Regions from separate parts of the Alistipes shahii WAL 8301 genome, predicted to be linked through region 2. Evidence: riboswitches for the same ligand, from Rfam matches in the RefSeq annotation. Region 2 holds a riboswitch; the other holds the start of a gene.
What was found. A riboswitch is a leader RNA that binds a small molecule or an ion and turns the genes downstream of it on or off. The one in region 2 is predicted to bind cobalamin.
Positions count from the first base shown of each region.

Region 1: linked by a shared signal. The riboswitch ahead of NQ492_RS08320 (PKD-like domain-containing protein) and the one ahead of NQ492_RS15460 (putative transporter) in region 2 are both predicted to bind cobalamin.

Region 1 covers NZ_CP102253.1:1,929,593-1,933,964, forward strand. The annotation lists gene NQ492_RS08315 (glutaminyl-peptide cyclotransferase) at 36-1,103, opposite strand; gene NQ492_RS08320 (PKD-like domain-containing protein) at 1,125-2,921, opposite strand; cobalamin riboswitch at 3,093-3,310, opposite strand; tRNA gene NQ492_RS08325 (tRNA-Thr) at 3,556-3,630, opposite strand; gene NQ492_RS08330 (carbon starvation CstA family protein) at 3,762-4,372, shown strand, end outside.
Region 2 covers NZ_CP102253.1:3,648,584-3,652,955, reverse strand. The annotation lists gene NQ492_RS15465 (hypothetical protein) at 1-643, opposite strand, end outside; cobalamin riboswitch at 1,222-1,418, shown strand; gene NQ492_RS15460 (putative transporter) at 1,556-3,238, shown strand; gene NQ492_RS15455 (hypothetical protein) at 3,338-3,703, shown strand; gene NQ492_RS15450 (DUF2284 domain-containing protein) at 3,833-4,372, opposite strand, start outside.

The DNA.
Region 1 (4,372 bases), 1.7 Mb from region 2:
CAAAGAAACAAGGCGGTTGTTTTCATGCTCTCCGGTTATTTCCAGCAAAACGCTCCGGGCGCGACGCCCACGTGAAATTCGTCGACAGGCTCGCCCTTGGCCGTATAGCGGTAGACGACTCCCTGCTGCTGGTAGTCGACGGCGTCGGCAACGTACACGTCGCCGTTGGCCGGATCGACCGTCAGTCCGTAATATTTGGTCTCCCTGTATTCGAGGAACGGGCGCACCGGAAGCTGCTCCCCGGCGACGGGCATGCGCCAGACGTCCCGGTCGATCCAGTAGAGCGTGTCGCGCGTGCCGTTGAGCTGCATCTCCGACGGGGAGTCCCCCTTCCGGAACCGGAACTGCTTCTCCACGGAGAACGTTTCGGCGTCGATGCGGTACAGCGACGGGGCTTCATATCCGTAGGGGCTGCCCTCGTAGCCGCCGTCGGTGACGGTCCACAGCTTGTTGTTCCGGTCCATCGCCAGCGACGCGGGCTGGATGCCGACGGTCAGCTGACCGACGACCCGGTCGGTCTCGGTGTCGATTTTGAGGATACGGTTCTGGTAGGACCAGCAGTTCACGAAGACGTATTTGCCGTACTGCACCATCTGCTCCGTGGAGCCGGATTCTGCCGTCATGTCCGGGCACTCGATATATCCCGTGATTTCGTAGCGTTTGGGGTTGACGATGAAGATGCGGTTGTCCCAGATCTGCGTGACGTAGGCCTTTTCGTCCGAAACGAAATGGATGTACCGCGGCGAGGTGAGGTTGGTGATGCGTCCCACCTCGCGGAAGGTGTCGGGGTCGACGGCGAAAACGACATGCGAATTGTTCACCGCGATCCATCCCACGCCGTTGTGCAGGGTCATCGACTGCGCCACGTCGCCCAGCTTGAAGGCGTTGGCCCGGTGGAAAACTTCGTTTTCGACGGTTTTCGTTTCCGGGTCGTAATACGACAGCGTGGCGTTTCCGTACTGGAACATGCCCTCGTTGACGATGAACAGCCCCCGTTCCGTCGCCGAGAAATCCTCCGTGCGGCCGTAGTCCCACTTCATGCAGCCGCCGAGGGCGGAGAGGCATAAAGCCGCGGGCAGAATCTGTCGTAAGAATCGTTTCATGCGTTGCGGTCGGGAATGGGGTTATCGGTTGAGGTTCTCGTCGACGGCCATTCCGGCGACTTCGGTCGAGAGTTCGCCCAGTCCTCCGGCGCTGCCGTTGATGGCGCTCTGCACCTTGATGAAATCAATGTAGCGCAATCCGGCGGGCTGTCCGTCGGGCGTCATGGCGTTGCTGATCTTGAACCAGGTCTTGCCGGTTTTGGACGAAGATTCCAGATTGTCGCTGCCCGCGTTGTCGACGTACCCCCATTCGAACGAGTTGTTCGACCAGTCTCCGCCTGGGGTCTGCGTGGTGTTCTGCCGCAGGCCCGTGCCGTAATAGGTATGGGACTCCTCTTCGAGCCACAGGGGATAGTAGTAGTCCTGCGCATGGAACTGTCCCAGATAGGCTACCTGCCCGCTCCGGCCCAGATTGTCGGTCCATTTCACCCCCTGGCGAGGCCCGGCGGGTCTGTAATAGGTCACCGCATACTCCTGGACGGTCCATTCGCCGCCCGTTTCGCTGCCCCGGAGTTCGTACCATTCGTCGTCGGGCTTGCCGTTGCCGTTGACATCCTGCATCACCCACACGACGCCCGGTTCGTTGCTCCCTTCGAACTGGTTGCCGGGGATCGAAAAGTCGTATCCGCCCTTGTTCTCCACGCTGTGGTCGAAGGCGAGGATCACGTAGCCGCCGAAGTTGCCGAGCGAGACGAACTCACCCTTTTTCAGCCGGTTCTCGGCGTAGAGACGGGCCTCCTCGAAGCTCTTCTGGCCGGTGTATCCGGCCATGCCCGTTTCGTTGACGAACTGTCCGGGCGCGGGCAGGAATTCGAGCACCCGGTTCGACGCGGGCTGTCCCGTCGTCGTGATGACGCGCTCCGATTCGCGTTCGTAGCAGGTCACCCGGAGCGTTTTTTCGGTGATTCGCTTCGACGATGCGCGCGTGATGTGGCGCGAGAGGGGTGCGGCCGGGCTTTCGTCCGTGTCCGTCACCCGGAAGGTGACTTCGTATTCGCCCTCCTTCTCCGGCGTGAAGGCGAACATGCGTTGGGTTGCGTCCTCCTGCAAAGAGCCGTTCACGTACCATGCATATTCCGGCCCGACGGCGTCGCTCACCTGCGGCCGCAGGAACAGCGTCCGCCCGAGCGATACGCTCCGCACCAGCGGGTCGGCCAGGTAGGAGGAGGGGATGAACGCGATGCGGACCGGAATGACGTCCACGACGTGTACGGCAACCGTTTTCTCGGCCGTGCCGTCCTCGTTGGTCACCGTCAGCCGCAGGGAGCAGTCTCCCGGTTGGGTGCGCATGAAGATGTAGTCCTTTTCGGTGGAGACCGGTACGGACGAGTCGTCCAGATACCATTCGTAACGGGCGTTTTCGCCGTTCTGCACCTCCGGTGCGAACGTGTATTCCCGTCCCGTGAGCACGTATAGCCCCGTCTGCGGCACGATGAGCGAGATGACGGGGGGAGCGAGCCGGTTCACGTCGATGCGCGCCTCCTTCTCGTCGTATCCCGCCCGGTTTTCGACCCGCAGGGTCACATAGACGCGGCCTTCCTCGTTGAATACGTATTCGAACACGCGCGCCGTAGAAACGACCTCGTCGTCGATCGTCCAGCTGTAAGCGGCCTCTCCCTCGTTTTCCACGGTCGGCGTGATCGTCACCGCGCGGCCGATCTTGGCCGCGTAGACGCCTGTCTCGCTGTCGAGGGTGATTCGGGGTTTGCTGTCCGGCAGCGTAATCTCTCCGTCCTTGTTGCAGGCTGCGGCCGCCAGCGCTACCGAGAGCAGCGCCGGTATCGCCGTCCGTCCGGCATGACTGAAAAAACAGCTCATATCCTCTTCGTTTAAATCGTTCAACCAATCTTTGCGGATGTTCCGGAGATCCGCATTCGTGCCGTGCGCACGGCATGCGTCCGGCCGGAATTTCGCAGTAGCCTGATTTTACATTCGGGGATATGCCGGAAACCGTTTTTCCTGCCGATCACGATCCATTTCCCCCTGGATTGTAAAACCATTGCAGCGGCAGGTCTTCTGACTCGTTCCGGTCCCGACGCCTTCCCGGTCGCGTGAAAACCAGTGGCAAGAGATTGTCGGGGTCTGATGTGCCGCTTCGGCGGCAGGAACTTACAGCAGAGGGAACTGTTGCCGATTTTCACGGCATTCCCTTTTAATCGCCCGGGGCCGGGGGCCTCGTTCGGCGAACCGTTGCGCAGCAAAGGTATGGAAAAAAGATGAAAAAGAAGACGCGCCGGTCGAATTTTATGCCGGCGGCCTGCCGAAGGTCCCGCCGCCCGGGGTTCATTTCCGGTCGTTTCCGGGGACGGAACAGCTGCGCCGGCCGGGAGGCGGACGCCTGCGCGCAGTTGCTCTCTCCTGACGCCTGAAAACGAAAAAGTCTTACATGTCGTTGACACATAAGACTTTTTGCAGTGGACGACGTAATCCGTTCCTTCTCTCTCACGCCTCCTGGAGCTGAATCCGAGATTTGAACTCGGGACCCCTTCATTACGAGTGAAGTGCTCTACCGCTGAGCTAATTCAGCCTTTCGGGAACACCGAGGTTCCCTTTGGGACTGCAAATATCTGAAAAATATTTTTTTCTCGCAACAATTTTGCGAAAATTCTCGCTTTTCTTGCTATATTCGCGCTAAAACTGACCCGAAACTGTTTTACGATGATTACTTTTCTGGTGTGCCTGGCGTTGCTGGTGACCGCATATTTCACGTATGGACGCTATCTGGAACGGCTCGTCGGCATCGACCCGGCGGCCCGGACGCCCTGCAGCCGCCTTTACGACGGCGTGGATTACGTGCCCCTGCCGAGGTGGCGCATTTTCCTGATCCAACTGCTCAACATTGCGGGGCTCGGCCCGATTTTCGGCGCCGTGCTCGGTGCGGCCTACGGGCCGGTGGCGTTTCTGTGGATCACCTTCGGCGGCATCTTCATGGGTGCGGCGCATGACTTCATCGCCGGGGTCATCTCGCTGCGCCACGACGGCGCGAGTCTTCCCGAGACGGCCGGGGTCTACCTCGGCGGCGGCATGAAGATCGTCATGCGGCTCTTTTCCGCCGGGCTGATGATCCTCGTCGGTGCGGTGTTCCTCTCGCAGCCCGCATCGCTCGTCGCGGCCCGCCTCGACGTCCCGTCGCTTGAAGGCATCGCTTTCGGCGGATTCTCGTGGCTGCTGCTGATCGTGCTGGGCGTGATTCTCGTCTACTACATCGCCGCCACGCTGCTGCCCGTCGACAAGATCATCGGCCGCATCTACCCGGTCTTCGGCTTCGC
Region 2 (4,372 bases):
TCCGGGCCAGCGACAGAGTGGTGTGATCCTGCCCCGTCACCTTGATACTGTCCGCCTGGCGCGACAAGGCGATGTAGATCGTTTCGCCGTCGAGTCCGATCTTCTCGACCGACGGCAGATTCCTGTTTCTGGCGTATTTCACCTCCCAGTCCCCATGTCCGTAGTCGGGAATGCGCATCGCATAATAGCACCCTCCGAGAAGCGTTTCCTTTATGTCTTCATACCTCGCCGACGGACAATGCAGGAAATTGCACCTTACGGCGATACGACTGGACTTATCAGGATAGTGCAGGTCGTCGTTGGCCAGTCCGAAACTGTAATGCCCGGCGCTCAACGCCCAGTCCCAGTACTCGTTTTCGGTGCTCTTTCCGCTGTCGAGTTCCATGATCCTGTAACCGCCGAGTTTCTGCATGAGGCTTTTCGACGTGCCCGTCGTTCTCAAGGGGTGATTCATCTGGATGAAATCGGACTCCTTTCCGAGCAGGTCTAACTGGAATTGTTTTTGGGAAGCGAAAAGCGGGATCAAATGATCGAAGCGGTTGACTTCGTCGCAACCGAATACCAGCTTATGGTATTTGAATAGGTTGATACCGTGTTCGTAGACATTGACCTGCAACAGGGAATCGTATGGATGTAGGGTCAATTCATTGTGATTCGAGAATGTTACGATGTCATATCCGAATTTCCGGTAGGCTTCATCGGTTTCGGCCGGCCAATATTCGCACTCGTTCAGGATGCCCTTTACGCGCGTATGCGTATGAAAATTGGCTCGTTTCCAGCATATGTCGGATTCCCCCCCCGGTATGGGTTAAAAATGTCGGGGCCGCTGAAGGGTTTAGCCTCACTGAAATCATATACGGGGCTTACGCTTGTCACAAAGATTGCCAGCAAGGCGATCAGTATGAGCGAGACGATGGTTTTGCCCAATGCGACCGATATTTTTCGCAGCATGTAAATCAAAGTTCGTTCATTTGGATGCAATGCGTTTCCCATAAATTAATGGCTGAAGATAATTGCTGCAAAGTTAACAAAAATGCGGCAAGAGCAAAAGGGAAAATAGATGTGTAGAAACGACTGAATTCGGATTTGGTACATTAAAGTAATATTGGGGATGTTTTTGCGGGTGGAAGCGCAAGCCGGAATGGGATCCTTTCCGGCGCTTTCTGGCTGCGGTTGGTGAAAATAATCCGCGATTTCGGGCGGTTTCTCGGAAAGAAGCGTTATCTTTGCCGCAGGTTTGGTGCTCTCCTTCCCGGGCGTGGAAGAAGGGTGAAAAGGGAATCGGGTGCAAATCCCGGACAGTCCCGCTGCTGTGAAACTCCGTGAAGGCTCCGAACATCTCGCCACTGGTCCGCAAGGACCGGGAAGGCTTCGGAACAGGAGCAAGTCAGAAGACCTGCCAGGCCGATTCGACGTCAGGAAGCCCCGGGGGATGGGTATTTGACATCGGGTTATGTAATGCTTATTGTTTTATGTCGGACTTTGCCGCCGGGTGCTGCGCCTTTCGGCAGGCGGGATTTTTCCCGGACGGAAGCCGACCGGATGAGGATTGGATATGGAATTAATCGAACGATTGTTATTTGGCTCCGAGTCGCTTTGGGGCGGAGGTGTGGCCCACTCGGTGCTGATTCTGGCGCTGGTCGTGGCGTTGGGTGTCATGCTGGGCAAACTCAAGGTCGCCGGCGTGTCGCTGGGCGTGACGGGCATTCTGTTCGTCGGCATCGCCTTCAGCTATTTCGGCATGAACGTCGACGAACACCTGATGCACTTTCTCAAGGAGTTCGGACTGATTCTTTTCGTCTATTCGATCGGCTTGCAGGTCGGGCCCGGATTTTTCTCCTCGTTCCGCAAGGGCGGCGTCACGCTCAACAAACTGGCGGTGCTGGTGGTGGCGCTGGGTGTCGCCACGACGGTGGCGCTCTATTACATCACGGGCTTGTCCATGACGACGATGGTCGGCGTGATGTCGGGCGCCGTGACCAACACGCCCGGACTGGGCGCCGCACAGCAGGCTTTCAGCGACATGCACGCCGGAGCCGATGCCCCGGACATCGCCACGGGTTACGCCGTGGCCTACCCGCTGGGCGTCGTGGGAGCCATCCTCACGCTGATCGGGCTTCGCTACCTGCTGCGCATCGACGTGAAACGCGAAGAGGCCGCCGCCGGGCAGGATTCGGACGCGCAGAAAGACCTGACGACCCGGCGTCTTTCCGTCGAGATCGTCAATGCCGCCGTCAACGGCAAGACCGTCGCCGAGATCCGGGACCTTGCGCTGCGGGATTTCGTCATTTCGCGCATCAGCCGCGGCGGCGGAAGCCCCGAACTGGCCGACGCTTCGACGGCGCTTCATTGCGGCGACCGCATCCTGCTGATCGCCGCGCCCCGGGACGTCGAGGCGCTGGTGGCCCTGCTCGGGCGGGAGGTCGACGCCGAGCCGATGGTCCATGACAAGGCGATGATTTCGCGGCGCATCCTGATCACCAAGCCCGAGCTGAACGGCAAGACCCTCTCCGAACTGCGGGTCCGTTCCACGTGCGGCGTCACGATCACGCGCATCAACCGTTCGGGCATCGACCTGGTGGCCTCCGGAAACCTGCAATTGCAGATCGGCGACCGGGTGACGGTCGTGGGGCCCGAATTGTCGGTGGCCCATGCCGAGCGGCTTTTCGGCAACTCGCTCAAGCGGCTCAACCACCCCAACCTGATCCCCATTTTCACCGGCATCGCGCTGGGCGTTCTGCTGGGCAGCATTTCGTTCTGGATTCCGGGCATCCCGCAGCCCGTGAAACTGGGTCTTGCCGGAGGTCCGCTGATCGTGGCCATCCTGATCGGCCGCTACGGGCCGCACTACAAACTGGTCACCTATACGACGATGTCGGCCAACCTGATGCTGCGCGAGGTGGGCATCTCGCTCTTCCTGGCGGGCGTGGGATTGGGCGCGGGCGAGGAGTTCGTGCCGACGCTCGCGGCGGGCGGATATGTCTGGATCGCCTACGGAGCCGTGATCACCGTCGTGCCGCTCCTGCTGGCGGGCATTTTCGGACGCTTCTACTACAAACTCAACTATTATACGCTGATCGGCGTTCTTTCGGGGGCCTCGACCAACCCGCCTGCGCTGGCCTATTCGGCCGAACAGACCTCGTCCGACGCTCCGTCGGTCGGTTACGCGACGGTCTACCCGCTGTCGATGTTTCTGCGGGTGCTGGCGGCACAGCTTTTGATACTGATATTCGGTTAAACCGGAAAAGGAGCGGCAAGGAAACGGACACGTTGCCGCCATAACGGGGTCGGACGCGATCAGCAAGCCGGCCGCGCCTTTTTCCAAAGACGAACGCTTATGAATATCGTGCTGTATGGAGTTCCGGCGAAGACCGCCGGCCGGATCGCAGGCCAGTACGGCCTGAAGCTGATCAACTCACCCGACAAGTTCGACGCCTCGGGAACGATGGTGCTCGTTCCGCCGATAAGCACTCCGCGCTACCTGCTGGCGTTCTACAACGCCATGCTGCGCCACGAGGACGACGTCGATGCGGTCATCATCTGCGGCATCGAGTCCTGCGAGGCCGCCTCGACGGTGCAGTACTGCACGCCTCCGGGAAAATTCTTCTCCCTGAACGGCGGGTTGGACGAGGAGGAGCTTCTCTCCGAACTGCGCCTGATCCTCGACTCCCTGTTTGCCGAGGGCAACCAGCTCAACGTCTGACCGCGCGTCAGGCTCCTTGCCGGTGCCGACGGTCGTCAGCAGCGCGACGATCTCGTATGCGCCCGACCGGACGGCCGCAGCGGCGCGTGAGCCGAATCCTTGCCGCCGCGTTCCGGTTGAAAACCGCCCTTATCCGTTCCATACGACCGATTCCGCGTCGTGGAAAAATCCGCATACGAGCGTCAGGTACTCGGGCATGCGGCCTCCGCTGCCCCACTTCATCTCGATTCCGAACAGTTCGGAGGCCGTGCGTGCCACGTCGAATCCGCAGGCTTCGAGCGACGGCCGCACCAGTTCCGGATGGCGGCAGGGCCTGCCTTCGGGGCGCGTGCAACTCCCCTCGGGACAGTGAATGCACGTTCCGACGTAGGCGAACGAGCGTCCGCCGTATTGCCGTTCCATCTCCAGCAGCCGACGTTCGAGCCGCTGCCGTTCGGGCAGGATCAGGCGTCCCGCTTCGGAGACCGGGAGTCCCGGCTCCTCGGGCGTGATTCTGGTCGCGACGAGCAGCGCCGTGCCGTAACGCGTGACGTACTCCTCCATATCGAACCCGAACGGCGGGCATCCCCAGCTGCGGCCGTAGTTGCCGCACTCCCGGCAATAGCCGCCCACCCGTTCGGCGTCGCGGAAGCGGGCGACGTATGCTGCGGCGGGCAGTTCCGCCGTGAA